Occallatibacter riparius: one gene and its partners. The main gene of each other region encodes a partner of the protein of the gene in region 3 in a complex. Links are inferred from orthologs where the notes say so. Each region holds a gene or a part of one and is shown on either strand. Other genes may lie near its edges.

Region 1 (4,911 bases), 2.8 Mb from region 3 along the record:
TCCGTAATCGTCGACCTCCTGCTGCCCCGCCGCAAGCCCGACAGAATGATCGCGCGGATCGTTGTTGTAAAAGAGCACGTGCGGATGGGCCTGGGCCCATCCCCAGGCCTTGATCGCCCGCACCCTCAGATCATCGGCAAATGCCGTGAGGGCCGGAAACTGCCCGTAGGTCTTGGCCGCGTAGGCAAAGGCCTCTGCGCCCGCATAAGTCGCTGAGGTCGTCGCCGGCCCATAGAAGCTGCGCCCCGTAGCCGCCGAAGCCGGGCTTCCCGACGCGGATCCGATCACCGAGAGCAGCGACCCATCCTCGTTCTGCATGCGCTTCAGCCATTCAATCTCCCATTGGACCTCATCAAGCAAATCGGGAATGCCGTTCCCGGATTCCGGAATGTTGAAGTCGTCGGTAAAGGCTGACGGGCTTTCGTGATAAGCGTGAAGAAGGCCCACCACATAGTCACCGCTCCAGCGGGTATAGCGATTGAAATCCCCGGCGTCATACCATCCGCCGTGCAGGTCGCGCGCCGTCGCCTTATCGCTCTTCGCGCTGTAGAGCCGAGCTTCCGAGTCTTGTCCGGGCCCCATATGACTCGCCTTGTCTGCCCAGCCGGCGCCGGCATAACGCGCCTCCTTGGTAAAACCGGCGCGCTGGTAATAGAGCATGCGCACGGCCTGCACCAGGATCGGCTTGTAGAGATTCGGAGCCACCGAAAAGGGTACGGAATCATACCCCGCCTGCTGGTCCCGTATGAGATAGCGCCCGGGTTTCACAACCCGCGAAAAGTCGAACTGCCAAACACGGTCCCCCGAGGAAGGATCGACTGCGCCGTCGTGCCAGGCCACGGGCGCCCCTTTGAAGACGACTGTGCCAGTCTTCACGTCGACGACCTGGTAGACCTTGCCGGGCGCAAAGTGCCTTTGACTGTCGAAACCGCTAGCCGGGTCGCGGACAACGGCGACCTTCTTTGCGTCCGGTAGATAACCAAACTGATCGACGACGATGAAAGGCGTGGGCGACTGGCTCTGCTTGGCGTCGCTCACGTGCGTACAGCCTGAAGAGCCAGCGAAAGAACCAAGTGCGGCAAGACCCGCGATCAGGACCCTCTTGAACATGACCCGCGCAACCCCTTGCAACAAAGCCTCGAAGCCGGTCCGCACCGGTACGCCGGGAATTCCGCTCAAGGCTGTATGAAATCAGTTAATGGCCATGATAACCGGAATGCTGCAACCACTTTGTCGGCATCCGGACCTGCTGGAAGGAGTGGCGCGCCAGGGAGCCAATTCCCGCGGTTATGTACCGCGATTAGCCCACAATCCTGTCCAGGATCCTCTGTGCCAGTGACACGCTGTCCGCGACCACTGAAAGGAGCCGGGGGGTCGGCTTGGTGATGTCAGTCTCCCTTGCCAATCGCACCGCTGCGATGATCGCCGCCGCGATTACCAGCGTGCTGGCAAACCTGTCCCGCAGCTTCTGCCTGTCCTGCTGCTCCCGGTCGATGGCTCGTCTCATCTCGCCCATCAGGCTGTGCGCCTCCTCGCCATTGCTCGGGCATCCAGCCGGGCAGAAAGAACTCCCCTGAAGATCTCGGACGGCACGTAGCGCCGCTTCTCGCGGCACAGCGGGCAGTCCGCGATGATCCAGGTGTCAGGCAAGGTCTCGACGGGGGCGGGGATGTTCTCTCCGCAACCCTTGCAGCGAACCGTAAAGTCGGAGCGCCGGGTTGACGGGATGTTGAACATGCATCCAGTATAGGCGAATAAACGGCGAATATTTCAGTGGAAATTTCGCCCCATGCGCGCGCCGCTCTGCGGGGGGGGTGGGGGGTGCTGCTCCCGGATAGATTCGAGTCCCTCGCTCTGCGGGGGGGGTGGGGGGGTGCTGCTCCCGGATAGATTCGAGTCCCTCGCTCTGCGGGGGGGGGTGGGGGGGTGCTGCTCCCGGATAGATTCGAGTCCCTCGCTCTGCGTGGGGGGGTGGGGGGGTGCTGCTCCCGGATAGATTCGAGTCCCTCGCTCTGCGTGGGGGGGTGGGGGGTGCTGCTCCCGGATAGATTCGAGTCCCTCGCTCTGCGGGGGGGGGGACGGGAGGGACAAAGGGACAGAGGGACAAAGGGACAGAGGGACAAAGGGACAAGGGAGAAGGGGTGGATTTCGGACGAATGGGCATAGCTCTCCCTTGCCGCCGCGGAGGGCAGGAGGACGATTATGCGCGGATATGAACCTTCTTTCCTGTGCCGGTCGTCACAGATCGTCGGTATCGCCGACTGCCGCCGACGGCAGCACGCCTAGATCGTATGGAATCAAGGCAGGCTCGTCCGACGTTTCGGCCGCCGCATCCGTTTCCCGTTCCAAGCGGAAATTGCTGAGGCCCACGCCCACCAGGCGAAAGAGCTGTTTCTCCGGGAGATCCACCTTCGCGCAGAGGCTCAGGGCGATGCTGACAAGCACGTCGCAGCTTTCGACCGGACCGCCCAGTGTCATGCTCCGGGTCAGCGACTGGAACTCTTTGGTCTTCAGCTTCAGCACGACTGTCTTGGCCTCGCGCTTATTGTCATGCGAGGCCGCCCAGATTCTCTCTGCGAGGCGGCGGACGTGGGGTTCGCATGCGCTGAGAGGAATATCCTCCGGGAACGTATCCTCGGCCGAAATCTGTTTGCGGACGCGATTGGATACCACCGGGTTGTGGTCGATCCCGCGGGCCAGTTCGTAGAGTCGCTGCGCGTAGCTTCCGAACGATTGCTCGAGCGCCTCCAACGGAATCGTGTAGATGTCGCCGACGAGCTTGATTCCTGCCCGGGCCATGCGCTCTTCCGTCACCTTCCCCACGCCCGGGATGCGGCCCACGGGCAGCGTCATGAGGAACGCCTGCGCCTCGTGCGGTTGAATGACGAAGAGGCCGTTTGGCTTGCGCCAGTCCGACGCAATCTTGGCGAGAAACTTGTTGGGAGCCACGCCCGCCGATGCAGTCAGATGGAGTTCATCCCATATCTGCCGGCGGATCGTTTTGGCCACGAGCGTAGCTGTCGGAAGTCCCATTTTGTTTTCGGTGACATCCAGATAGGCTTCGTCCAGCGACAGAGGCTCGATCGCATCGCTGTGCCTTTGGAAGATCGCGCGCACAGCCTGCGACACCGCCTTGTAGCGGACGAAGTCGGGAGGAAGGAAGACAGCGGCGGGGCACAGGCGCTCGGCGGTCACTGCCGGCATGGCGGAACGAACGCCGTACCGTCGCGCCTCATACGATGCGGCGCAGACCACGGAGCGCTTTCCTTTCCATGCGACCACCACCGGGCGTCCGCGCAGGCTGGGATCGTCGCGTTGTTCGACGGAAGCGTAGAACGCGTCCATATCGACGTGAACGATCTTGCGCTTGCCAATCGCGGCAATGCTTTCGGCAGTGCTCTCATCGATGACGGCAGCATCCGCAGATGTGCGCTCCTGCATCGCCCTGTCGCCTCGACAAGGATTGTTTCATATTCGCCTTGCTTTCGCCTCGCGGTTCTTCGTAGTCACCCCTTGGTTAGGCATCATCTATGGCAATGGGTGCTTGAGCAGGTCTTTGTACCGGAAGTCGAATAGTTCGCGTACTTCAAGCATAGGTATGATCGCTGCCCAGATCTTAGATAGCCTGCCGTCAATGTCGGCGCCATCAAATTTGAAGAAGTGCTGGATATCCGTAAGAAGGCACAGCAGGACGCCAGCTGTGCGCCCAATATGCATCGCGATGTGACGATCGGCGACGTCATCGAACAGCTCACGCTCGTCGTGTTTGACTTTATCGGGGCAGATGAAGGGAACCATGCTGGCAAGTCCATCAAAGCTAGCATGCGAGATCGATGAATACTCTTTCCAGAAACCAAGCGTCAGCTTCCGGAGCATCTGCTTGTGGGCTGTGTCTGGTGTGCTCTCTAAATACGCGCCCAGCAGCGGCCACTTGTTCCTCTTGTTGTCGAGGTCTGCATGCGTCAGGCTTTCTGCTCTCAGGCCGTTCTCTAGCCGAGTGCGGGTAGCCTGCAGATAGCTCGTCCAGTTCGCATCATGACCATGGGCAGCCTCATCGGCGAGAAGTGTCTCACGGACTCGGTAGTACCCACTGATGCGAAACGTGCGGCACCGTGAGGGGTCATCCAGAAGTGCGGTGCAGTTGTAAAATCCATCAATCATGGTGCGGACCAGTGGCAGGATGACGAAGCTGTATGGCAGACGGTATCCCGGTTGTCTAAAGCGAGTGTCCTCCGCGTTAACAAACAGTATCAGGTTGTAGGTCTCGTTCAATTGCCGCAGGATCACCCCGGTGTCCACAACCAATGAAGGCGGAACATTCTGTGGTGCTTCTCTCTCGACTTTGTGCATGAGCGTCATTGATAGGTCGGAGAGTTGCCGGGCGAACTGGGTGGCGTCGATAGACACGACGTTCGGATCTCTGTTCCTTAGCCGGTCTGCCAGTCTCTGGTCTGTACGTTCCTTGATGCGCCGGTCGAGCCAATCAGGATCAAATGGGGTGTGCATGGCAGCTACATGATATTGCGGGTAACCCACCCCAAACGGCCCCGGTCATCCAAAACCGGCACCGCGCGGGGCGACCCTGCGCGTGCGACATGAATATGTCGGGCGGATGATCTTTGAACGGGGAGCATCCCATCTACCGGTTGCTGCGTCTCTTGTCGCAGGCGTTCTCGATGCTCCTCCCCCAAGCGCATCGAGTTGAATGGCGCGGCATCCCCCATGCGACTGTGCCCGCCTAAGCAGAGTGCAAAGCCCCGGTTCCCCCGCCGGGGCTTTGTGTTTTCGGCGTCGACCCGCATTGATCCGTTACGCCGCGATGCGGACTGCGGGGGCTGATTTCTGTCGCCCCTCCGGGGCTTAGAGGAGTATAGGGTCAGTTTCCCCGAATTCGCGTCCGCGCGCAGTGCG
Region 2 (5,019 bases), 2.4 Mb from region 3 along the record:
AGGAGATGAAAAATATGACCTCATCTTTTCGTGGAGCTGGCTCGGGCTGGGGGCCAAGGAGATCACCGGGGAATCACGACTGCTGCTGCTGGTGCTGTTCATGGGAGCGTTTGGGTCGGCTGTGTATTCCCTCAAATCCCTTGGAGACTATCGAGGTGATAACAAGCTGAAGCGCTCATGGGCGCTGTTCTACATCGTCCAGCCATTTGAAGGCAGCGGCATAGCAGTATTGATGTACCTGGTTGTGCGCGGAGGGTTCCTGAGCGGTACGACAACCGATGTGAATGTGTTTGGGACATGCGCGATTGCCGGTTTGGCGGGAGCATTTTCCGACACTGCTTTCATGAAGCTGAACGAGGTGTTCAATACTCTGTTCAAGCCGCAGGACAACCGCGGCGGCAAGATCGACGGCAATGCCGGCAAGGTTGATGCCAATGCTGGTAAGACCGATGCCAACGCCGGCAAGGTCGGCGGTTTTGCTGTCTCCACTCCTTCGCCGTTGCCGGATGCCCCCGTTGGCCAGCCCTACAGGGCCCAGCTCAAGGCAGAAAATGGCATCGGCAACCTCGTATGGTCAGTGATACCTGCGTTGCCTGACGGTCTGGCGCTAAGCGCTACAACGGGAGTCATCATCGGTACTCCCAAAACGGCGCAGGCCGCAAAGGACTACACCTTCACTGTGAAGGACAGTTCGACGCCTCCGGCGACTGCGATAAAGACGCTGAGCCTGACTATTCACTAGCCGAAGCGAAAAGGCCGCCCGCAGTAACTCTGCATCGCCTGAGGCGATCAGAGTTCGCGGCGGCCTTCGAGCGCTCGGGCCATTGTCACTTCATCGGCGTATTCGATATCGCTTCCGGCAGGCACGCCGGTAGCGATCCGCGTGACGCGCACATTGCTTGCGCGCAGAGCCGATGCCAGCCAGGTGGCGGTTGCCTCGCCTTCGAGCGTGGGGCTGGTGGCCAGAATCACTTCGTCAATTGCGCCGCTCTCTGCGCGCGAGATCAATCCCGAGGTGCGGAGCTGCTCCGGCCCCACTCCGTGCAGCGGCGACAGCGTTCCGTGCAGCACGTGGTAGACGCCCTGGTAGCGCGTGCGCTCAATGGAGCCAATACTGGTTGGCTCTTCGACCACGCAGACTTGCCGCTGATTGCGGACGGGGCTCGCGCAGAAGACGCATGGGTCCACGTCGGTGACGTTGTTGCAGGTGGAGCAGAGGCGCAGATTGGCTTTGAGGCCACGCACCGCGTCTGCGAGCGCGAGTGCATCGTCATCGCTGCCACGCAGGATGTGAAACGCGAACCGCTGCGCGCTTTTCGTACCCACGCCGGGCAGCTTCTTCAGTTCTTCGATGAGCCGCGCCATCGGTTCGGCAAAACGTGACATAGGAACCAGTGATGGTTAGTGGTTAGTGATTCGTGGGTAGTGATGAGGGAACAACTTAGGTCAGACCGGGGATATTCATGCCGCCCAGCATGCCTTTTAGGCTCGACTGGATGGCGTCCTCGGCGTTCTGACCGGCTGCATTGACTGCCGCAACCACCAGGTCTTCGAGCATCTCCACATCGGGATTGGGACCGCTGAGCGCCGCTACCGCCGAAGGGTCGATGCGGATTCTGAGCAACTGCTTCTTTCCGTTCATGGTCGCAGTCACCGCGCCGCCGCCGCTTGAGCCCTCCACTACGGTCTGCTCCAGCTTGTGCTGCATCTCCTCTTTCATCTGGCTGGCCTGCTGCAGCATTTCATTCATCTTGAGTGGATTGAACATGAGACTGCTCCTGATCCCGTTTGTGTCCGTTCGTCTTACTTTGTACGCAGGTCAACCACGCTGCGTACTTCGGCGTTGAAGATTTCTTTGGCGCGCTGCACGAGCGGATGATTGAGCGCCTCTTCCTGCACGCTGCCCGCGAGCGGCGCGGCCATGGCAGGGCCAGATCCCGCGCCGGCTGCCGGGCCTTCGCCTGGAACCACCATGAAGCGCGCCGGGCCGCTGAGCCTTTGCAACTCCTGCCGGATGATTTTCTCTGCCGCAGCGTTCACCGTGAGGCTGAGCATCTTCTTGCCCATGCCGGCAACTTCAATGCGCAGGTTGGCGCCGTCGATAGTCCACGCGCCCGCTCCCAGCAGCGTTGAGGCACTCTGATGGCCGCCTTGTGCGAGCGCCTGCACCACGGCCTGGCGAAGCGTATCGACGTCGGCCGTACCAGCCGAGGGGGCCGCGCTCGGAGCCTTGGCAAGCGATCCTTCCGTTAGCGTCTCCGCAAATCCGGTCTGAGGCGTTGCGGAAGCGGCAGGGAAGGGCGTCATTGGCGAGACGGCCGGAGCTGGGGCAGCCGCGATGGGCGTCGGAGCGATTGGTGCAGCTACGGCGGGTGCTGTCACTGCGGGTGCAACAGCGATCGGCGTTGGTGCCTGGATCGGAGGCGGTTCGGGGATCTCTGGGACCGGCTCCGCCACTGCACTCTGCTTGATGGTCGGCGTCGTTGATGTCCTGTCGCTGCTCGATGAAGACGCTGACGAAGATGGCGACCCGAAGGGTGACGATCCGAACGGCGAAAGCGGCGAGGCAGGTTTGCTGGCGGGTGCCGGTGTTGCCGTCGGAGCTGATGGCCGCGCTACCGGAGGAGTGGGCGCAGAGGCACGCGGTGTCGAGCTGGGCGCCGGGCTGCGCACCGGAGCACCGCTGGCTACGCCGCTCAGTAGCTCTTCAAGCGGCAGTAGACGTTGCGCATGCACCAGCTTCAACAGTCCGAGTTCGAGATGGAAGCGCTGCTCCTGCCGGTAATTCAGCTCGTCAAACGTGCGCAGCACGATCTGCAGATTGCGCGTGAGATCCTCTTCACTGAACAGCAGCGCGGTGCGATTGGCGCGGGCGCGTTCGTCGGCCGAGATTTGCAGCAGTTCGGTCTGCTCGCCGCCCAACTTGGCCATCAGGGCATTGCGCAGATAGCGCACCATCTGCCGCGCCAGCGACGACGGGCTGTGCCCCGCGTTCAGCAGCACGTTGAGCTGTTCCATGAGCTCTGCGCTCTGGCCGGCGGCCACCGCTTCCAGCAGCCGCTCAAAGACCGCGTTGGGCACGGTGCCCATCAGGTCGCGGATCTGCAATGCGGCGAGGATCGCTTTGCCTGCGTCATTGCACGGAGCCGACGCGATGGCCTGGTCCATTATCGACAGTGCATCGCGCATCGAGCCGTCGCCGGCTTCCGCCAGCAGCGCCAGGGCCGCGTCTTCAGCCTCCACGCCTTCCTTGTCGGCGATCATGCGTAGCTGCCCGAGGATGTCTTCGAACTTCACCGCGTGAAAGCTGAAGTGCTGGCACCGCGAGCGGATGGTCTGCGGAATATTTTCCGGTTCCGTGGTGGCCATCATGAAGATGGTCCACTCCGGCGGCTCTTCAAGAGTCTTCAGGATGGCGTTGAACGCGGCATCGGTAATCTGGTGAGCTTCGTCGAGCAGGAAGATCTTGTACTTGTCGCGCGCCGGCTGAACTGAGGCCTGTTGCCGGATCGAGCGGACATCGTCGATGCCGCGATTCGAGGCGGCGTCAATTTCGATGAAATCAAAGGAGTGGGTCGCCAGCTCGCCGGATTCGGCGCCGCCGCCGGAGCAGATCTCGCGACAGCTCATGCACCGCAGGCACGGCTCATGCGTCGGCCGCTCTGCGGAGCCGACCTCGGTGCGGCAGTTCAGGGCCATCGCCAGGATGCGCGCGATTGTCGTTTTGCCGATTCCGCGATGCCCCGAGAAGATGTAGCCGTGGGCGATGCGGTTCTGCGAGAGCGCGTTGAGCAGCGTGCGGGTGACGTGATCCTGGCCGGCCACATCGCTGAACCGTTGCGGACGATATTTTCTGGCCAGAACCTGATAACCCATCCCTGCTCACTCCCTGCGGCCGCTCAAAATTGCGCTGGTGCCTGAGAGGGATTGTATCGTTCTGGCCGCCCGCTAGTCTCAGAGCAGGATGGCTTTCGCGGCGCGCAGCCACCAGGCGCTGAAGGAGATCTGGGCAACGGTAAACTGGCCGGCCGCAAGCAGCGGCAGAGCCAGCATATAGACCCGATGGATCTTGCGATTCACGATGAGGTCGCGGGTCGCGCCGAGGATGACCAGGAAATCGACACCCGCGTAAAACCAGAACCCTGGCAGGATGGATTCCGGGATGCGGCCCCAGGCCGCCGCGGTCAGGATGCATGAGGCGATGTACATCAGGCGGCGGTGGTACTCGAGCTTCTTGCGGAACGCGATGGCCAGGGTGAACGCCGGCGCGAAGCACAACATATCGAACAGAGGAACCGAGGTGCTGATCAGAGCGAGGTTGCCCTGGTGAAGCGTGTTGAACTCAAAGCGGTGCATGGCAATGGTCGTAGAAACGCCGAGAAAGAAAACGGCGATACCGAGCGCGAGGCCGAACCAGCCCAGGGTGCGATGCAGTCGGGTCTTGCGGAGCCGCGCGAGGCCCGTCTGGAGGATGAAGAACAGCACCCAGCCGTAGAAGACCACTCCGTGGAACCAGACGATCAGAGGCGGTTCGATCTTCGGATGAAACAGCTTGTCAGGCACGGTTGTGCTGAACATCCCGGTGACCAGCACCAGAATGAAAAGCGACATGGCGAAGTAGAAGTACTTGTCGAGGAAGCGGACGAGAAGTGACGGCTGGCTGGCCCGGCTTATGGCGCCGGTGTAGGCGGTTGCCATGGAGACCTCCGCAGATGGGGAATGGAGCCGGGGGGAACAGAGCGATGGTAGCAGGACTGCGACTGCGCAGTGAAGGAAATTAAGGTCTCGCCGTCGGAGCGGGCGCGAAGGGATTTCGCGAATCAAAAACAGCTTCTGGGAAAAGGAGTTCCGGCCGCGATCAGGCGGTGGAGACTGTCTCATGAAGACTCACGTTTAGATCGGAATATATATTGGCTGGTCCGGAGGGCAGCGCGAGGCTGAACTCAGGGGCCGATCCTATGAACGTGGTCTTGCGTCTCCTGTTCAAAGGTGGTGATCCGGGCGGGATTGTGACGCGGC
Region 3 (4,992 bases):
CGGCAAGGGAGAACTTGCGCCGTGGGCGGCCGGGAGCGGTGTGGAGTTCCGGCGCCAACGCGTTCAGGGCATCAATGGCCGCCGCGTAGGACATGAAATTTCAGTATAGAAGGTTGGCAATCTGGCGAATCTGCACCCAGGATTCGGATTGTCTGGGAGCGCCAGGCCTGAGACAGTTTTGACCTCAATTTCCAGCATTCAGAAAGCGTGTGTGGAAGACGTGGAAACATCGTCCGCTGTGGGAGACCGGTGCATCTCATCCCCTTCGTTCATGAGGGTGCGGACGCGCTTCCCACAATGGGGCTTCGGTTTTCACAGGGGTGATTCGGTCTCCTGTTGAAGACGTGGGAAAAGCGGGGTGGGTGGGATTGCTTACGAGGCGGATTTCCATTTGTCCGGAATTGCACAGCCGCCTTTTAGAAATGTGGACAGGCACTCAAGGCAAGCCAGCAGAATGAGTTGAGCCATATTTCCACTTTTCCAGCGCGAACTACGGAGGGTACTGGGAAAGATTAGAGACTCACACACGGAAAACGCCTCGGCCGTCGCACCGCATTGGCTCAGCCTGATCCCTCCGCGGATCTCGCATCCGCGGCTTGCCGCTGCAGGCTGTGTCTCCAACCGCGTCTGACGGGATTCAGCCGCCGTTTCCACGCTTTCGTGCCTGTTTTCCACGCGCGCAATGTGCAGAAAGATGAATACAATCAGGAACAAGCAGGGACAGCCGTATCCGCGATGCGCTAGGGTGATGTACAGTGTGGCCAGCGTGAAGCCGCGTTGAAACTTGCTGTGGCTGCGAGGCAGCAGTGGCCGCGGAGAGCCGCGGAACGAGGGGTGGGTGTATGTCGATCGTGGAAACTGAAGTGGAGAAACCGGCCGCGCAGGGGGCAGCGATGGAGATTACCGTAAGCCGCCAGGAACTGGTGAAGGAACTCACCGCGACGCAGAGCGTGGTGGAGCGCAAAACCACCATTCCGATTCTCTCGAACTTTCTGATCGAAGCCGAAGGCGACCGGCTGAGCATCACGGCAACCGACCTGGACCAGGCGATCCGGACCAGCGCAGGCGTGAAGGTCAAGAAGGCTGGGTCGTGCACCATTCCGGCCCGCAAGCTGTACGACTACATCAAGCTCCTGCCCGACGGCGAGATATCCATCAAGCTGCTTGAGAACCATTGGGTGCAGATCCGCAGCGGCCGCTCGAACACCAAGATGGTCGGTATGGCGCGCGCGAACTACCCGCAAGTGCCTGAGTTTCCGACGATCGCCGTGACGAGTATTTCGGCTGCGGCATTGAAGACCCTCATCAGCCGCACGATCTTCGCGATCTCGAATGAGGAGTCGCGCTACACGCTGAACGGCGCGCTGATGGTGCTGAAGGCCGAGTCTATCGCCATGGTCGCCACGGATGGCCATCGCCTCTCGTTCGTTGAGAAGGCCGGCGAAGTGCTTGACGGAATCAGCGGCGAGAAGCGGGTCCTGGTTCCGCGCAAGGCGCTGCAGGAACTGCAGACGCTGCTCGCCAACTCGGACGCGGAGAAGGTCGAGTTCGCTGACGATGAGCACACACTGTTCTTCCGCGTCGGTCACCGCACGCTGAGCTCGCGCAAGCTCTCCGGTCAGTTCCCGAATTACGAAGCGGTGATGCCGCGCGACAATACGAAGTTCGCTATCGTGCGATCGAGCGAACTGTCCGGAGCTATCCAGCGTGTGGCGCAGTTTGCCGATGAGCGCTCGGGCGCCATCCGCCTGCGGCTTGAGTCGAACGAGCTGAAGATCAGCTCGCAATCGACGGAGTCCGGCGAGTCAGAGGACACGATTGATACGCCCTACTCCAGCGATCCGATCGTCGTCGGTTTTAACTCGACGTACATCCTTGATTTCCTGAAGGCCCTGGGCAATGAAGGCGAAGTGCGGCTCGAGTTCAAGGACTCGCAGTCGGCCGGGCAGATGCGGCCTGAGGATCCCGACGCGGAGTACAAGTCTCGCTACGTGTTGATGCCGATGCGGATCTGAACAGCGAATCAAGAACAGTAGCAGCAGCAACAGCGAAGCCCTTGCCGACCGGCAAGGGCTTCGTGTTTTCAGACATCGCGAAAAGCGACCTACTTGAACTGCCGCACCATATCCATCACGTAATAGCCGGCTACGTAGAGGGTCATCACGCCGAACAGCGCGAGGATCGCGCGTCCCACCGGCTTGGTCTTCTGCAGCCGGTCGATGATGACCTCCTGCTCTTGGCGAAGATGCGCTGACGAATCCTGCAGCACGAGCTGGTCGTCCTCGTTGCGGCTCATCCTGGCGACATAGACCCGGAAGCCGATGAACATCAAGAACACCAAACCCCACGCGACCCACATGAACGGAATAGAAGACATGACGGCGTTACCCCTGAAAGAGAGCTCGGCACCGGTGCATCGTCAGCTGCAGTTATCGCAACCCGATGCGCAGGCCTGCGCTCTGATTATCGGAACCGGCGCGAAGTCGCCTCCGTGACCCCAGTCACGAATTCCGCCAGGTCGTACCACTTTGGGATACGCCGCGGACCGAAATAGGAAGCGCAAGAACGTATCTTCGGCTGAGTTCGGACATGGCTGTCAGGCGGTGCGCATGCATAACACGAATGCGCATAGAGCCAGAGTGAACCACGCGATGGGAAAGGGAAGATTGGCATACCAGCGCACGCGCAGAACTGTCACGATAGCGCCAACAAAGTAGATAACCAGTCCGGCTGCGGCGGCAATGCCGATGGGCGGCACAACGATGCCCGCAAGCAGACCCAGGCCGCCGAGGATCTTTAAGACGCCGAGGGTCGGGAGCCACCGCAGCGGAAGCTCCAGCCGTTTGATGTTTGTGACGATCCACTTGGGAAGCGTGAAATCACATATGCCGGCATAGATGTTCGCTGAGGCGGTAAGAACGATCACGATGAGATAAGCGAGATGCATATTGGAAACTCCCTTTGTCACGAAGGCTGGCCTTCGGGTGTCATCCCAGTGACCCGGGGGAAGGAGAGAATGTGACCGATGAGCGGAAATGATTGGGTGGCGGAGAGATTCGAGGCGAATCGATCGCACTTGAGGGCTGTGGCTTTTCGCATGCTCGGATCTGCCGGAGAGGCGGACGATGCGGTCCAGGAATGCTGGATTCGCGTGAACCGGGCAGATGCGGCTGGTATCGACAATTTAGAAGGGTGGCTGACAACTGTCGTGGCGCGAATTTGTCTGAATATCCTGCGCTCGCGAACGGCGCGCCGCGAAGAAGCGCTGGAAGAGAGCACCGCGGGGCCGCGGATCGTGCATAGCGGGCGACGAAGTCCTCAAGATGAAGCCCTGCTGGCGGAATCTGTCGGCCTCGCATTTCTGGTTGTGCTGGAGAGGCTCACTCCTGCCGAACGGGTGGCGTTCGTGCTGCACGACGTATTCGGCGTCTCGTTTGAGGAGATTGCCTCAATCGTGGACCGGACGCCGACAGCAGCCCGGCAACTCGCCAGTCGCGCTCGCCGTCGCGTACGTGGAGGGCGAACGCGGCCAGCCGCGTCTCTGTCTGGGAAGCGGCAAACGGTTGAAGCGTTCCTTAGGGCGTTGCGTGCAGGTGATATCGAAAGCCTGCTCGCCGTTCTGGATTCGGACGTGGTGCGTCGGGCCGACCGGGTGGCGGTGGCGGCCGCGGAAGGCAGAGAGCTCCGCGGCGCACGGGACGTGGCTCAGGAGGCATTAACGTATAGTGGCGCTGCCCAGATCGCGCAGCCAGTGGTGGTGGATGGAGACGTGGGGTTCGTCATCGCTCCTGGTGGGCGGCTGAGGGTTGCGGTTCGTTGCACCGTGAGGAAGTCGAAAATTACCGCCATGGAGGTAATTGCCGACCCTGCTCGTCTCCGCACGCTGAACTTTGGCATTCCACCGGATTGAGGGGCACGCCTGGCTAGTCAAGAATCACTGGGTCATTTCACAGAGGGAAGATTGTTGGGCGGGAGTTCCGCGTACGTGGTCACGAGACGGCAAACGCGCGGGATGCACCCCGTCCCGCCGTAATTTCTGTTTCCGTATTGTCGTCTTCCTCCTCCTGTTTCGCGATATCTCGAACAGGAGCTTCTATTCGCGCCGCGCACTTGATGCGACGCGGCCTTGCTCGTATGGAGCAGCGAGGAGCAAGGAGGACTTTCGTGAAATTGCTTAGTGTGATTGCAGCTCTTCTGCTTTCTTCTTTTCTGAATGCACAACCAGGAGTGCCGAAGTCGAGCGGCGCCGTGCCACGGCTGGTGAACTTTTCCGGTAAGGCGCTGGATGAACAAGGCAAGCCCATGGCCGGCATCACGGGCGTTAGCTTCGCCATTTACAAGGACCAGTTTGAAGACGATCCGCTGTGGATGGAGACGCAGAATGCGATGGTCGACGCCGAGGGCAATTACACCGTGCAACTGGGCGCGACCAGCGTGTACGGTTTGCCGCTCGAGCTGTTCAGTTCAGCGGGCTCGCGATGGCTAGGCGTCCGCGTGAACGCGGGTAGAGAGCAGCCGCGAGTGCTGCTGCTCAGTGTGCCGTATGCGCTGAAAGCGGCCGATGCGCAGACGCTCGGCGGATACCCGGCCTCTGCGTTTCTGCTGGCAGGAACAAGAGCCGCGGCCAGCGCTCCGGGTTCCTCCGTTGCCATGCCTCAGCCTGTACCCGCGGCAGCCACTGCAGTGACGACCGCCGGAGGTGCACCGAATGCACTCGCAAAATTCGATGGACGCTCGGACATCATCGGCTCCCAGATCTTTGACAATGGAACCGGCGTAGGCATTGGCATCAGCAAACCCACAGTCAAGCTCGATGTGAACGGCGCCACCACTATCCACGGACCTTTGCTGCTGCCGTTTGCCAGCCCGGCAACGGCAACGGCAGGCAGGGTCTCACAACCGCAGGGCTTCAGTGCCTCGTCCTTCAATAGCAGCACGGCTTCAGCCGTAGCGCAGACTTTCCAATGGCAGGCGGAGCCCACCGGGAACAAT

Evidence for each region. The genes of interacting proteins can lie anywhere in the genome.
Region 1: the proteins of dnaN (region 3) and dinB are in contact, whole or in part, in a solved structure (PDB 1OK7), measured with the Escherichia coli proteins. The link is inferred for Occallatibacter riparius from one-to-one orthologs.
Region 2: the proteins of dnaN (region 3) and dnaX are in contact, whole or in part, in a cryo-EM structure (PDB 8GIZ), measured with the Escherichia coli proteins. The link is inferred for Occallatibacter riparius from one-to-one orthologs.

The regions. Positions count from the first base shown.
Region 1 is NZ_CP093313.1:4,623,265-4,628,175, reverse strand. What follows is about bases 1,341-4,187. They hold dinB (DNA polymerase IV), read right to left. Parts: upstream 3,442-4,187; coding sequence 2,239-3,441; downstream 1,341-2,238. Other genes in these bases: MOP44_RS18755 (hypothetical protein), read right to left, coding at 3,529-4,187; MOP44_RS18765 (hypothetical protein), read right to left, coding at 1,516-1,737; MOP44_RS18770 (hypothetical protein), read right to left, coding at 1,341-1,516. Also shown: MOP44_RS18775 (glycoside hydrolase family 9 protein), read right to left, coding at 1-1,110; more of MOP44_RS18770, read right to left, coding at 1,301-1,340; more of MOP44_RS18755, read right to left, coding at 4,188-4,506. UniProt on the Escherichia coli protein: Poorly processive, error-prone DNA polymerase involved in translesion repair and untargeted mutagenesis. Copies undamaged DNA at stalled replication forks, which arise in vivo from mismatched or misaligned primer ends.
Region 2 is NZ_CP093313.1:4,297,201-4,302,219, forward strand. Bases 1,341-4,295 are described here. They hold dnaX (DNA polymerase III subunit gamma/tau), read right to left. Parts: upstream 3,877-4,295; coding sequence 1,804-3,876; downstream 1,341-1,803. Other genes in these bases: recR (recombination mediator RecR), read right to left, coding at 1,341-1,386; MOP44_RS17415 (YbaB/EbfC family nucleoid-associated protein), read right to left, coding at 1,442-1,768; MOP44_RS17430 (hypothetical protein), read right to left, coding at 3,955-4,295. In the rest of the region: MOP44_RS17405 (Ig domain-containing protein), read left to right, coding at 1-742; more of recR, read right to left, coding at 790-1,340; more of MOP44_RS17430, read right to left, coding at 4,296-4,698. UniProt on the Escherichia coli protein: Part of the beta sliding clamp loading complex, which hydrolyzes ATP to load the beta clamp onto primed DNA to form the DNA replication pre-initiation complex.
Region 3 is NZ_CP093313.1:1,855,668-1,860,659, forward strand. Bases 1-2,928 are described here. They hold dnaN (DNA polymerase III subunit beta), read left to right. Parts: upstream 1-842; coding sequence 843-2,015; downstream 2,016-2,928. Other genes in these bases: MOP44_RS07370 (bifunctional folylpolyglutamate synthase/dihydrofolate synthase), read right to left, coding at 1-94; MOP44_RS07380 (hypothetical protein), read right to left, coding at 2,105-2,377; MOP44_RS07385 (DoxX family protein), read right to left, coding at 2,597-2,928. In the rest of the region: more of MOP44_RS07385, read right to left, coding at 2,929-2,947; MOP44_RS07390 (sigma-70 family RNA polymerase sigma factor), read left to right, coding at 3,026-3,910; MOP44_RS07395 (autotransporter outer membrane beta-barrel domain-containing protein), read left to right, coding at 4,165-4,992. UniProt on the Escherichia coli protein: Confers DNA tethering and processivity to DNA polymerases and other proteins. Acts as a clamp, forming a ring around DNA (a reaction catalyzed by the clamp-loading complex) which diffuses in an ATP-independent manner freely and bidirectionally along dsDNA.